DNA from 2 places in the Roseateles sp. P5_E8 genome. Region 1 is predicted to be linked to the other one. Evidence: predicted binding sites of a transcription regulator. Region 1 holds the regulator's gene; the other holds the start of a gene.
What was found. Region 1 encodes sigma-54, which starts transcription at its own class of promoters, with help from an activator protein. Its sites were predicted from a motif close to TGGCANGNAANCTGCTTT; they were not measured.

Region 1 (7,077 bases):
AGGCGGCCATCTCCTGGGTGTTGGGTGGTGGTTGCCTGGGCGCCTTCATCGGCCCGCTGCTGGCGCGTGAGAGCCAGAACCTGCTGGTGGCGCCGTTCGCCGGGGCCTATCTGCTGCTGATAGGTGTTGCGCTGGTGGGCCTGGTGCTGATCTCGCTGATCGACTTCCCGCCGCTGGCCAGGCCCAAGCCCGGCGCCGGCGGTCGCTCGGGCGCGGAGTTGATGCGCCAGCCGGTCTTCATCGTTGCGATGGCCGCGAGTGCGCTCGGTTACGGCGTCATGAGCCTACTGATGGCGGCCACGCCCATCGCCATGGGCCAGTGCGGCCTGTCCTTCGGCGACGCCGGCCGGGTGCTGCAGTGGCATGTGCTGGGCATGTACGTGCCGAGTTTCTTTACCGGGCCGCTGATACGCAAGGTCGGCGTGCTGCCGGTCATGGCGACGGGCGTCCTGCTCAACCTGGGCTGCGTCGCGTTCGCGCTGTCGGGGCAGGACCTGGATCACTTCCTCGGCGCGCTGCTGCTGCTGGGCATAGGCTGGAACTTCCTCTACATCGGCGGCACGACGCTGTTCACACAGGCCTACCGCCCCGAGGAGAAGACGCGTGCGCAGGGGCTGATGGACACCGGCGTCTACGCGACGATGTCGCTGACGGCGTTCTCATCTGGTGCGCTGGTCACGACCGGCGGCTGGCAGTGGATGAACTGGGCCAGCCTCGTGCCCATCGCGCTGTGCGCAGCGGCGCTAGGCTGGCTGAAGCTGCGTCAGCGCCCGTCGTCGACCTGAGCGTCTGCGGCCGGCTTGCGTGCCGAACCCTTGATGAGGTCGAAGCGGAACAGCCGGCACTCGATGGGGCCATTCCACATCGGCACGCGGCGCGCTTCCTTCAGCCGCATCTTGCTGGGCAGCTTCATGTCGGGACTGAGCATCCAGGCCGTCCAGCCGGCGGGGTTCTCGGTGTACTGGCGCTTCCAGTGTGCGGCCAGGCGGGGGAAGAAGTCGTCACCGGCGTCCAGCTCCTCGGAGCCGCGTGCGTCCCGCGACATGGCCGCCTTGCCGCGCACCTCGATGCGCTCGCCGTAGGGTGGGTTCATGACGATGCTGCCGGCCATGCCCTCGGGCAGCACGGGCGCGGGCCGCTCCAGCGCGTCGCCGCCGTTGAACTGGATGTACTGGGCCACGCCGGCGCGCTCGGCATTGCGGCGCGCGAAGTCGACCATGCGGAAGGCGACGTCGCTGGCGTAGATGGGCACCTTGGGGGCGTGCACGCGGGCGCGGGCGGCTTGCGCCATCTCGCCCCAGGTGGCCTTGAGGGCCGGCGTGGAGAACGGGATCTGGCGCTCGAAGGCAAAGCGGCGCAGCAGGCCGGGGGCCGAGTCGCAGGCGATCAGCGCGGCCTCGATGGGGATGGTGCCGGAGCCGCAGCAGGGGTCGTGCAGCGCGCTCTCGCCGCGCCAGCCGGCGGCGGCGAGCATGGCGGCGGCGAGCGTCTCCTTCAGCGGTGCGTCGCCCTTGTCGACGCGCCAGCCGCGCTTGAACAGCGGCTCGCCGGAGGTGTCGACATAGATCGCCGCGCGCTCCGGGCCGACGTGCAGCAGCACGGGCAGGTCGGGCGAATGCGTGTCCACGCTGGGGCGCTCGCCGGTGTGCTCGCGCAGTTGGTCGCAGATCGCGTCCTTGATGCGCAGCGTCGTGAAGTTCAGGCTCTTCAGCGGCGAGCGCTGCGCGATGGTGTCCACGCGGATGGTCTCGCGCGGCGTGATCCAGTCGCGCCAGTCGACGCGGCGGGCCAGCGTGTAGAGGTCTTCCTCGTGGCGGTAGGGGCCTTCGATCAGCTCGACCAGCACGCGCTGAGCGAGGCGGCTTTCGAGGTTGATGCGCAGCACGTCCTCGGCCGTGCCGATCAGGCCGCAGCCACCGCGCAGCGGCTCCACCTTGCTGCGCACACCGGGCGGCAGGAAGCGTTTGAGTTCCTCCTCCAGCAGGGGCTCGACGCCACCGGCGCAGGAAACGAAGAGGGAAAGTTTGTTGGGCAGGCTCACCGCGCGATTGTCGCTGGCCATAAACTGGACAGCGTTATCCCAACACTCAATGCGAGCCATGAAGCGAATCGTCCTGACCCTGGCCTTCCTGTTCAGCGCGCTTCAGGCGCAGGCGGCCGACCCGGTGCCGGCCTACCCTGCGCACACCATCCCCAACACGCTGCTGCGCGCCCTGCCCAAGAACGCCGATGGCCGCACGTATCAGCTGCACATTCATCTGCCGGCGTCATTTGCGAAGGAGCCCAAGCGCCGCTACCCGGTGCTCTACGTGACCGATGGTTACTGGGACTTCGCCACCATCGTGGCCTCGTACAACAACCTGAATTACGACAAGGTCGTGCCCGACTTCATCACGGTGGGCCTGGGCTATGCCGGCGACAACCTCGACTACGGCGAAATGCGCGGCTGGGAGCTGTCGCCGGTGCGTATGAACCCCCTGTCTTCCAGCAGCGGCAACGCTGACAAGTTCATCGCCTCGCTGGAGAAGGACATCTTCCCGCTGCTGGAGCGCGAGTACCGCGCCGACCCGGCCCAGCGCTACCTGGCCGGCAGCTCGCTCGGCGGGCTGTTCACGCTGCATGCGATGTATGCCAAGCCCGATCTCTTCAAGGGCTATATCGCCGCCAGCCCGGCCGTCGTCGCCGGCAACGACTGGATCATCGGCCAGGCCAAGGCCTATGCCGCGACGGGCAAGCCCATCAAGGCGCGGCTGTATGTCACCGGCGCCGAGAACGAATGGCCCGGGTTCCTCGCCGGCATCAAGCGCTACCAGGCGCTGCTGCCGGAGTTGAAGCACCCCGAGCTGGTCTATCAAAACCGCACCATCGATGGCGAGCGGCATGGGGGCACCAAGGCCGAGAGCTACACGCGCGGCATGCGCTTTGTGTTCGAGCCGCTGGCGCCGGAGACGGGGAAGTCGAAAGACTGACGTGAAGCAGTTCGCCCTCGCGCTGGCCCTCCTGTCCAGCGCGCCGCAAGTGCTGGCGGACCCGGCGCCCGGCTATCCGCCGCATGTCGTCCCGAACACGCAGCTGCGTGTGCTGCCGCCGACGGCGGATGGCCGGAGCTACCAGCTGCACATCCACCTGCCCGCGTCCTTCGCCAAGGAGCCCGCGCGGCGCTACCCAGTGCTCTACGTCACCGACGCCTACTGGGACTTCACGACCCACATCAACGCCTACAACAGCAAGGTCGCTGATCGCGTCGTGCCCGAGTTCATCATCGTGGGCCTGGGCTATGCGGGCCAGAACCTCGACTACGGCCAGCTGCGCATCGGCGACTTGTCGCCGGTAAAGCTCCCGCAGCCGGGCGACTCCGGCCACGCCGACAAGTTCCTGGCCACGCTGGAGCGCGACATCATCCCGCTGGTGGAGCGCGACTACCGCGGCGACCCGGCCCACCGCATGCTGGCCGGCAGCTCGCTCGGCGGTCTGTTCACGCTGTACGCGATGTACACGCGGCCGACGCTGTTCGAGGGCTATGTCGCGGCCAGCCCGGCGGTGAACGTCGACAACGACTGGCTCATTGGCCTCGCCAAGGCCTATGCCGCAACGGGCAAGCCCATCAAGGCACGTCTCTATGTGACCGGCGCCGAGTGGGAGTGGCCCGCCTACCTGGCCGGCATCAAGCGCTATCAGGCCCTGCTGCCCGAGTTGAAGCATCCCGGCCTGGTGTTCCAGAACCGCATCATCGACGGCGAGCGCCACGGCGGCACGAAGCCGGAAAGCTATGCGCGCGGCATGCGCTTCGTGTTCGAGCCGCTGGCGCCGGAGACGGGGCCATCCAAGGATTGAGGCCGGGCTACGGGTGTCAATTCAGCTTGGAGATGCTGCCACGTGCAGCACCAGGGAGGGGGCAGCCGCCTTTGAGGTCGATGGCTCGCGACTGCACCTCGTTTTCGTTCGACGTCGCGGTGGTGGCTTCAATCTGGAGAAGCCGCGCATCTTCCAGGCTGAACAGAAATGAAATGCCAACGGGCGCTGGCAGCCTCGGTGACTGAGCCGGCGTCTTGAACCGAATCGAGACGTAGTGGGGCAGCGTGCTCCGCTCGTGATACCAAGAGCCCGATAGCGAGACCGTCTTCCATGAGTCTGCGGGCAGGGTTTGGAGCACACAGCGTTCAATGACGGTCTGCTTCCCGCCGGAGATGAAGGTCACTTTCGTCGGCCTGCCGGACTCTTTGTCCGCGAACTCCATCTTCAAGCGCGTCAACGTGTACTGCGACGGAAGTTCCGGAATGCTGCCGTCAGAAGCCAGCGAGAGAATCCTGTCCTGGTGAGCGTTCGTCTGACTGCTCAGCATGCAGAACACCAGCAAGGCGAGGGTTTGGCTGAATCGCATGAGAGTGCCTACAGCGCCTTCCTCAAATTCGCCGGCGCGATCTTCATTCCTTCGCGGTATTTGGCCACCGTGCGCCGCGCGCACTGGATGCCTTGCTCTTCCAGCATCGCCGCGAGCGCGCTGTCGGACAGCGGCTTCTTGATGTCCTCGGCCGCGACGAACTGCTTGATGAGCGCGCGCACCGCCGTGCTGGACGCCTCGCCGCCGGCTTCCGTCGACAGCCCCGAGCCGAAGAAATACTTCAGCTCGAAGGTGCCCCAGCTGGTGGCCATGTACTTGGCCGTCGTCACGCGCGAGATGGTGGATTCGTGCAGGCCCAGTTCGTCGGCGATCTCGCGCAGCACCAGCGGCTTCATGGCCAGCTCGCCGTGCGTGAAGAAGCCGCGCTGGCGCTCGACGATGGCCTGGCTGACGCGCAGGATGGTGTCGAAGCGCTGCTGGATGTTCTTGATGAACCAGCGCGCCTCCTGTAGCTGCCCGCCCAGCGGCGAGTTGCTGATGCCGCCGCGCGTGGCGCGCAGCGCGTTGGCGTAGAGCTCGTTGATGCGCAGCTTGGGCGCCACCTCGGGGTTGAGCATGACGCGGAATTCGCGGCCCACCTTGCGCACGATGACGTCGGGGACGATGGCTGCAGCGGCGCCACGCGCAAAGCGGCGGCCGGGCTTGGGTTCGAGCCGGGTGATGAGCCCCTGCGCCTCGCGCAGGATGTGTTCGTCCGCGCCGGTTTCGGCCATCAGGCGGCGCATGTCGCGGCGGGCCAGCAGCTCCAAATGACCCTTGCAGATCAGGATGGCGACGACCTGGGCGGGGCACTTGGGGCAGGCGCGCAATTGCAGCACCAGGCATTCGGACAGGTCGCGCGCGGCAATGCCGGCCGGGTCCAGGCTTTGCAGCAGGCGCAGGGCGATGCGCAGGTGGTCCAGCAGTTCCTCGCGCGTCTCTTCGTCCTCGGCCAGGGAGGCGGCGATCTCGTCGAGCGTGTCTTCGAGATAACCATCCTCGTTGAGCGACTCGATGAGGATCTGCAGCGCGGCGCGGTCCTCGGGGGAGAGGTGGTGGCCGGCGAGTTGCTGGGTGAGATGCTCGGCCAGCGTGGCTTCGGCGAACTCCTGGCTCTCGCGCTCGCCGTCGTCGTCGCCGCTGGCGCCGGAGCTGTTGCTGGGCAGCTCGCGGATGCCGTCGAAGTCGTCGCGCTCGGTGCCGTTCTCCCAGTCCTCGCGCTCGGTACCGCCGAATTCCTCGGCGGTCAGCTCGGGGGCGTCGCCGCTTTCCGACTCGCCGGCCGAAGCCTCGGTGCCGCTCTCGGCCGGCGCGTTCGAGGCCAGCTCGGGGGCGCTGACGGTGAACTCCTCCTCGGTGTCCAGCAGCGGGTTGGTGGCCAGCATCTGCTCGACTTCCTGGTTCAGCTCCAGCGTCGACAGCTGCAGCAGCCGGATGGATTGCTGCAGCTGGGGCGTCAGCGCGAGATGCTGACTGAGGCGGACCTGGAGGGTCTGCTTCATCCCAGAGTTCCTTGCGGGCCGAGCGCCGGGCCGCTCCCAAGCCGGCCCGCGCTGGCGATGTGCTTGCCGCTCAATGCGGCAAGCATCGCCGTCCCCTCGGGGGACCGACCAGACGCGCTCGCGTTCAGCGACGCGAGGATGGGCGAGGGGTTGTCCATCTCTACATGCGGAAGTTTTCGCCGAGATAGACCTTGCGCACGTCGGCGTTGGCCACGATCTCGTCGGGCGTGCCTTCGGCGAGCACGGCGCCCTCGCTGATGATGTAGGCGCGGTCGCAGATGCCCAGCGTCTCGCGGACGTTGTGGTCCGTGATCAGCACGCCGATGCCGCGGCTCTTCAGGAAACCGATGATGCGCTGGATCTCCAGCACGGCGATGGGGTCGACGCCGGCAAAGGGCTCGTCCAGCAGGATGAAGCGCGGTTGCGTGGCCAGGGCGCGGGCGATCTCGACGCGGCGGCGCTCGCCGCCCGACAGGGCCGGCGCCGGGCTGTCGCGCAGGCCGTCGATGGAGAGGTCGTGCAGCAGGCCGTTGAGCAGCTCGTCGATGCGCGCCTTGCCCAGGGACCGGCCCTTGGCGTCCTGCTGCAGCTCCAGCACGGCGCGGATGTTCTGCGCGACGGTGAGCTTGCGGAAGATGGACGCTTCCTGCGGCAGATAGCTCAGGCCCAGGCGGGCGCGTGAGTGGATGGGCAGGCGCTGCACCTCGGCGCCGTCGATGCGGATGATGCCGGCGTCCGAGCGGACGAGGCCGACGATCATGTAGAAGCTGGTCGTCTTGCCGGCGCCATTGGGGCCGAGCAGGCCGACCACCTCGCCGCAGTCGACTCGCACATGGACGTTCTTGACGACCTTGCGCACGCCATAGGTCTTGGCCAGACCCTCGGCTTCGAGGCGGCTGCCGCAGGCCGTTGGCTGGACGCCGGCGGCCGGGGATTCAAGCGTGACGGACGCGTCGCCCATCACGAAGGCTTGCCTGGCTGCAGCGTCGTCGACGGCTTCAGTGGCAAGGCTGCCGGCGGCGCCGAGGCGGCGTCCTCGGCCGGCTGCGGGCGCGGCATCATGACGATGCGCGTGCGGCCGTTCGAGTTGGGCGAGGCGCTGCCGCCTTCCAGCGTGAAGACCTCGGTGCGGCTGTTGTAGACGATGACGGCGCCCGTCACCTCGTTGGCAATCGCCGCGCCGCGCATGCTGCG
Region 2 (7,077 bases), on a different contig from region 1:
CGACACCGCCCGCAGCCTTCAGCCAGGCCAGCTGCTGCGGCTCGGCCAGCGTCAGCCCGGCAATCGCCTGCAGCACCTGGCGCCGCTCGAAGCCACTGCCCATGCGGGCGGCCACGGCGATGAGGCGGTCCTGTGCCAACGCCGGCAGCGGCTGGCCCAGGCGCAGCAAGGCCTCGACACGCTGGCGGCGCGGGAAGTCGTCGACGGCGCGCTCCATGTCGGCCAGCACGGCGCCAACGCCGCCGCGCTCGAACAGCCGCCTGGCGCGCACCAGAGGGTCGGTCAGGTGCTCGGCCATGCGCGGCACGGCCCTGGCCCACCACTGGCGCGCGGCGTCGTCCATGGGCCGGCTTTCGTTACCGACGCGGTAGTCGCGCGCTATGCGGCCTTCGCCCATGGACTTCAGCGCCATCTCGCGCGTCAGCCCGCCTTCGCGCTCACGCACGGTGAGCGTACCGGTCAGCGTCTGCACGTCGTCTTCGGCATCGTTGAAGACGACCTGGCCGCTCAGCTTCACCGAGAAGCTGCCGCCGGGGTAGCGGCTGATGATGCGCGTGCCGCCGCCCAGGAAGTCGCGATCGACGATCCCGTCCAGGCCGACACGCTCCAGCAACCCGCGTGCATCGGTGTGGCTGACGACGACCGCCGGCAGCGCGACGAGGCCGGCCAGCATCACCACCACCAGGCCCCACCGCACGCTGCGGCGCTCACGCGGCGCGTCGCCATCGCTCTTGAGCAGGCGGCGCACGCGGGCAAACAGCGGCGAGCCGGCGCTGGCTGCGCCGCAGGCCAGCGCGGGGCCGTGGCCGCCGCCATGGGCCTTCAGCGCCTCGGCGCAGCGCAGCAGGCTTTGCGCCAGGGCCAGGCGCTGGCCCGAGGGCGCGGCGGCGGCGGCGTCGCAGGCCAGCTCGGCGAGCAGGTCCAGGCGCTGCACGGCGACGCGGTTGAGCGCCTGCGGCCACAGCAGCGCCTTCATGACGGCAGCGAGCAGCCGCCAGGCCGGGTCGCGCCGGCGCAGGTGGGCCAGCTCGTGGCCCAGCACGGCGCGGGCTTCGTCGTCGGGCAGGTCCAGGCACCAGGCCGGCAGGCACAGCACGCGGCCCGGCGCCAGCAGCGGGCTGGCCCAGCCGGGGCGGGCGTGGCGCAGCGCGGGCAGGGGCAAGCGCAGCTCGGCCGCCAGGCGCGCGGCCAGGGCCTGCCAGCGCGGGTCGGCCAGCACGGGAAGGCGGCGCACGGCACGGCGCAGCCAGGCCCATTGCAGGGCCAGGCCGGCCAGCATCAGCGCGGCACCCAGCAGCCAGACGGCGACGAAGCCGACGGCGAGGTCATGGGTCGTCGGCGCCAGGCTGGTCGTGACACGGAGTGTGCCGAGCTGGGCACTGGGTGGCGCGGCGGCGGGCAGGTCGAGCACGACCGGCAGCGCGTTCAAAGGCGGGGCGGCTTGCGCCACGACGACCGGTCGCACCATGTCGGTCGGCGCCTGGACGGGCATGGCCGGCAGCAGCGGCAGGCCGGCACTGACGAGCCCGCCCAGCAGCGCCAGGCGCCACAGCGTCTCCTGCGTGCCCGTGGCCAGCCGCGCCAGCAGCCCGGCGCGTTCGGCCGCCCACAGGCCGGCGATCAGGACGCTGCTGTGCAGCAGGTAGCTGCACAGCCAGGTCAGCAGCACATCGGTCATGGCAGTCATCGTGCTTCTCCCTTGCGTTGCTTCAACAGCGCCTGCAGCTCGGCCAGCTCGGTGGCGTTGACGCTGCGCGCGTCCAGCAGATGGCTGACCAGCGCGCTGGCACGGCCAGCAAACAGGCTGTCGACGAGGCTGCCCACCATGGAGCGCTGCACGTCCGCCTCGGTCACCAGCGGCGTGTACAGCAGCGCCCGGCTTTCGCGGCGGCTGCTGAGCAGGCCACGCTTTTCCAGGCGCGTCAGCAGCGTTGCCACCGTCGTGTGCGCCAGGTCGCGCTCGCCGCGCAACGCCTCGGCCACGTCGGCCGTGCTGGCCTCGCCGTGCGCCCACAACACGCGCATCAGGCTGAGCTGCAGCTCGCTCAGCGACACGTCTCCACTGCCGGTTTCTTCGTCCATGACTTATCTTCTACAGTTGTCGTACTACAAATGTAGTTGAACAAATCGCGGCGGTGCAAGTGGCTTTTGGCAGGGGTGTGCGCTGATGAATCGTTCTGTAGAACAACTTGCAGACCCATCCACAAGGATGGCCAGCCGGTGCGACTTCAGCCGTGGTATTCATGCTCAACGGCCTCGGCATTGAAACCGGCATTGACCTGGACAAGCAGTTGCACGCCGGCGCCTTCATCTCCCACGTGCTGGGCCGCCCGCCGGTGTCACGCGTGGCGCGAGCGATGCTGGCGAAGCGGGCTGGTTGAGGGCTCTGCCGCGCAACGCCCGAAGCGCGTGCGGGCTTTGATCAGACGACGGCGCAAGGCGCGCGGCAAACCTGAATCTGCCTGAGCGCAGACGAAAAAAAACAGACAGGCGCACCTGTCTGTTTCTTCATTGCGAATCGCTTACTTGGCGACCGCGGCCTTCACGTCGGCCTTGCCCTCGGCCTTCACGGTCTCGGTGTTCTTCTTGGCTTCGGCCTTGTCGGCATGGGCTTCGACCTTGGCCTTGTCTGCCTTGGCATCGGCCCGGATAGCCTTGGTGGCTTGCTTGCCATCGGCCTTGGCATCAACGCTCTCGGCCTTCGCCTGCGCCTTCATCTTGTCGGCGTCATCGGCCTTGGCCACCTTGGCATGCGCCTTGGCCTTGGTCTTGTTCGCGTCCGCCTGGGCGTCGACCTTCACGTCTGCAGCCTTCATGTCGGCCTTGGTGGCCATTGCGTCTGCCTTCGCATCGACCTTGGCTTCCGACGCCATGGCCTTCGCCGTGTTCTTGTCAGCCTTGGCCTCGGCCTTGACCACGGCCGGTGCGGATGCCGCGACAGGCGTGACCGGCTGCGCAATGGCCACGGAAGCAAAGAAGCTGGCAATCAGGGTCAGGAGCAGTTTGTTCATGGAAGCCTTCAACGGTTGGGTTCGCTGGGTTCGTCACGCTGGATGAACCCTGCGATCACAACGCGCCCTGAACTGCGCCGCCGACCGAATGCAAAGAAACGCGTATGCGCATGTAACAACGCCTGGCACTCAGAGGGTGAGAGTTTTTCAGACATGCCCGAAAGGCGCGTCAAAACGCTCTCGAACTAGGCGCAAAGCGCAGCCATAGCTGGCTATGGCGAGCATTTGCAACGACGGGCGAGGGTGTTTTGGTGGGCAAGGCGGGTGTGGATGAAAAGCTATCACCCTCTCAGTCCTCGCCCCTTGCCCGCTACGCCTTGCCGCCCCGCGGACCGAGGAAGAACCACAAGATCAAGCCCAGGACCGGCAGAAGCACCACCGCGAGTATCCAAAGCAGCTTCTTCTCATTGCTGGCCGAGCTCTGGAAGATGTTGATGATGGCCCAGATGTCACCGGCAAGAATGAGCACGCCCAGAAGGCCGTTGTATCCAAAGTTCATCGAGCTTGACTCCTATAGGGGAGCCAACATCGTACCGGCGCGCTGACGTGAACCCCCGGCGAATGCGCGCCATTCAGCCCCGCATCTCCCACAACACATTGACGATGCACCAGCGGCCCGCCACCCGGGCCAGGTGCCGATAGTCGATCCAAACCTCGCTCGGCAACGACCTGCATGCTGGCCGTGCGGCGCGAGAGCGCCGAGGATGCTCACGGCGTCGCACTTGCCCGCCTCGGGCTTCCGTCGCGTGCCTCAGGTCGCCCTTCGTTCGCCCAACGCCCCCACCACCGCCTGCAGCGCCCGCCCGCAGTCGTCGCGGTTGAGCCCGCCACCCAGGCACAGGCGCAGGCCTTCGGGCGGTTGCCGGTCGGTGGAGAAGGCACTGGCGGCCACGGCGGCAATGCCCAGCTCGCGCAGTGCGTTTGCCATCGCACTGGCAGAGGACTCCGGGCCGACGGCCTCCGGCAGCGGCAGCCAGCCATGGAAGCCGTTGGGTTGGGTGCGCACGCCGAACGCGCCCAGGCGCTCGCGCATCAGTGCGCTGCGCCAGCCGCACTCCGTCCGCACGGCCGCCAGCACCTGGGCGGCGTGCCCCTGCTCCAGCCAGCGCGAGACGATGGCGTTGATGAATGGGGACGCCATCACGGTCGTCGCCCGCAGCGCGCCGGACAGGCGCTGATGCGCCGCCACCGTCGGCGACAACACATAGGCGACGCGCACGCCCGCGCCCAGCCACTTGGACAGGCCGCTGACGTAGTAGGTGACGGCGCCGGCAAAGTCGGCCAGCGCGGGCGGCGTGGCGGCGGGCAGCATGCCGTAGGCGTCGTCTTCGATGATGGGCACGCTGTAACGCAGCGCGATGTCGGCGATCTGCTCGCGGCGCTGGATGGGCAGCGTCGCGGTGGTGGGGTTGTGCAGGTTGGGGCACAGGTAGAGCGCGCCCACCGGCGTGCTCTTGCAGGCGGCTTCGAACTCCTCGGGGATGAGGCCGTGCTCGTCCATCGCCAACGGCAGCAGTTGCGTGCCCAGCTGCGCTGCAATCGCCTTCATGCCGGGGTAGGCCAGGCTCTCCACGCACAGGCTCTGCCCTGGCTTGACGAGCAGGGACACGAGGGCCAGCAGCACCGCGTGGATGCCCGGCGCGATCAGCACGCGCTCGACGGCCGCGTCGGGCACCCACTGCGCCAGCCAATGGGCGGCCAGCTCGCGCTCATGTGCGGTGCCGCCGAAGTCCTGGTAGCGCATCAAGTCGTGCAGCGGCGTCTGGGCCACGGCCTCGGCGCCGCTGAGCTGCAGCGCCTGCATGGCGGGGTGATCCTCGATCTCGGGCGGCATGTTCATCGTCATCTCGGCGCCGGTGCCGGCGCGCAGCGGCAGGCCGATGAAGGAGCCGCGCACATACGAGCCCATGCCGGGGCGTGAGGCGATCAGCCCGCGCTCGCGCGCCTGCGCAAAGCCGCGCACGACGGTGGTGTAGTTCAGCTGCAGCGTGCTTGCCAGCGCGCGCAGCGGCGGCAGGCGTTCGCGCGGCACCAGCCGGCCCTGCTGCAGGTCTTCGGCAATCAGCTCGGGGATGAGCTGGTACGCAGGCAGCCCGCTGTTGCGGATGCGGGCGATCCAGTGCGTGAAGGGCATGGCCCAGTGTGCCTGTCGCACGGCCTGATTTGATGGGTTTGCCCCGTTGCAGCGGGGCATCCGAGGTGCGGCCCGGCCATTGATCGGGTGCATTGATTGCATGGCCCCGCCGCGTTGCGGTGCGCGCCGCCGGCAGCAGCGGCAGAGCGGCCGCCAGCCGGCCCGAGCGTGACGCCCGCACGACGCCCGTTTGATCGCATGTTGATCGCCCGCCCACCGCGCCACGTGGCATGTGATTCGCAATGAAGAGCTTGTCCGGCGCCCCAGGCACCACCAGGCACCGGGCTCCACCGCAACCCCAAGAGGACTCTCCATGCCCAAGGTCACCCATCCCGCCGCCCAGAAGGGCGATTTCCTGGTCGACTACGAAGAGAAGGTGTTCGAGGACGTCAAGGCCGAGCCCGGCGAGAAGGCGCTGGTGACCTTCCACACCGTGGCCTTCGAAGGCTCCATCGGCTTCGTCAACCTGCTGCAGGCCACGCGCCTGCAACGCAAGGGCTTCGACACCTCCATCCTGCTCTACGGCCCCGGCGTCACGCTGGGCGTGAAGCGCGGCTTCCCCAAGCTGGGCGATGCGGCCTTCCCCGGCCACCAGAACTTCAACGAGCAGATCACCAAGTTCATCGCCGAGGGCGGCAAGGTCTACGCCTGCCGCTTCGCGCTGCAGGCGCTGTACGGCCACGGCGAAGGCGCGCTGATCGAAGGCATACGCCCGATCAACCCGCTGGACGTGCTGGACGTGGTGCTGCTGCACAAGAAGGCCGGCGCGGTCATCATCGATACCTGGACGCTGTGATGCCGGCGCCGAAGACGGTCAGGGCTGCGGCGGCCCAGATCTCCCCTGATCTGGACAGCGCCGACGGCTCGCTCGCTCGCGTGCTGGAGACCGTGCGCGGGGCTTCCCGCAAGGGCGTGGAGCTGATCGTCTTCCCCGAGACGCTGCTGCCCTACTACCCTTATTTCTCCTTCGTGCAGCCGCCGGTGCAGCAAGGCCCGGCCCACCTGCTGCTGATGGAGCGCGCGCCGACCGTGCCGGGGCCGATGACCGACGCCGTCTCGGCCGCCGCCCGCGAGGCCGGCATGGTCATCGTGCTGGGCGTCAACGAGCGCGACCACGGCAGCCTCTACAACACGCAGCTCATCTTCGACGCCGACGGCCGCCTGCTGCTCAAGCGCCGCAAGATCACGCCGACGTACCACGAGCGCATGGTGTGGGGCCAGGGCGATGGCGCCGGCCTGACGACGGTGGCCACGCGCGTGGGCCGCGTCGGCGCGCTGGCCTGCTGGGAGCACTACAACCCGCTGGCCCGCTACGCGCTGATGGCGCAGCACGAAGAGATCCACTGCGCGCAGTTCCCCGGCTCGCTGGTCGGCCAGATCTTTGCGGACCAGATGGGCGTGACCATCCGCCACCACGCGCTGGAGGCGGGCTGCTTCGTCGTCAACGCGACCGGCTGGCTGCGCGAAGAGCAGGTGCGGGCCATCACCCCTGACGAGAAGCTGCAGGGCGCGCTGCGCGGGGGTTGCCACACGGCCATCGTGTCGCCCGAGGGCAAATACCTAGCGGAGCCGCTGACCGAAGGCGAAGGCCTTGTCATCGCCGACCTGGACATGGCGCTGATCGCCAAGCGCAAGCGAATGATGGATTCGGTCGGCCACTACGCGCGGCCCGAGCTGCTGAGCCTCGTGATCCGGCGCGACGCCAACAGCACCACCCAGCCCTGGCCAGGCGCCGCCTCGCAAGAAGCCACCCTCCCCTTGCCCGAAGGAGTTCCCCATGACTGAAGCCCTGGCGCTGCCCGACGCCTCGCGCGCCTTGATGACCGAGCTGCAGTCGCAAGGCCTGCGGCTGCTGGACCCCGGCGCGGGCGCCGCCAGCCGCCGAGGCGGCGCAGGCCCGTCGGACCACAAGGCCGTGACGGTCGACGGCGT

Region 2: the regulator sigma-54 is predicted to act here: its motif matches at 5,372-5,389, upstream of ACXRVZ_RS07680 (MSMEG_0572/Sll0783 family nitrogen starvation response protein).

What each region holds. Positions count from the first base shown of each region.
Region 1 is NZ_JBGCUM010000079.1:1,384-8,460, forward strand. Features, by position in the region: gene ACXRVZ_RS25580 (MFS transporter) at 1-785, shown strand, start outside; gene ACXRVZ_RS25585 (THUMP domain-containing class I SAM-dependent RNA methyltransferase) at 764-2,062, opposite strand; gene ACXRVZ_RS25590 (alpha/beta hydrolase) at 2,100-2,969, shown strand; gene ACXRVZ_RS25595 (alpha/beta hydrolase) at 2,971-3,834, shown strand; gene ACXRVZ_RS25600 (hypothetical protein) at 3,851-4,381, opposite strand; gene ACXRVZ_RS25605 (RNA polymerase factor sigma-54) at 4,390-5,883, opposite strand; gene lptB (LPS export ABC transporter ATP-binding protein) at 6,044-6,844, opposite strand; gene lptA (lipopolysaccharide transport periplasmic protein LptA) at 6,844-7,077, opposite strand, start outside.
Region 2 is NZ_JBGCUM010000009.1:76,822-83,898, forward strand. Features, by position in the region: gene ACXRVZ_RS07650 (M56 family metallopeptidase) at 1-1,687, opposite strand, end outside; gene ACXRVZ_RS07655 (BlaI/MecI/CopY family transcriptional regulator) at 1,684-2,082, opposite strand; partial or broken gene ACXRVZ_RS07660 (hydroxymethylglutaryl-CoA lyase) at 2,223-2,381, shown strand; gene ACXRVZ_RS07665 (hypothetical protein) at 2,523-3,011, opposite strand; gene ACXRVZ_RS07670 (PLD nuclease N-terminal domain-containing protein) at 3,322-3,510, opposite strand; gene ACXRVZ_RS07675 (aminotransferase-like domain-containing protein) at 3,763-5,166, opposite strand; gene ACXRVZ_RS07680 (MSMEG_0572/Sll0783 family nitrogen starvation response protein) at 5,459-5,941, shown strand; gene ACXRVZ_RS07685 (Nit6803 family nitrilase) at 5,941-6,930, shown strand; gene ACXRVZ_RS07690 (MSMEG_0568 family radical SAM protein) at 6,965-7,077, shown strand, end outside.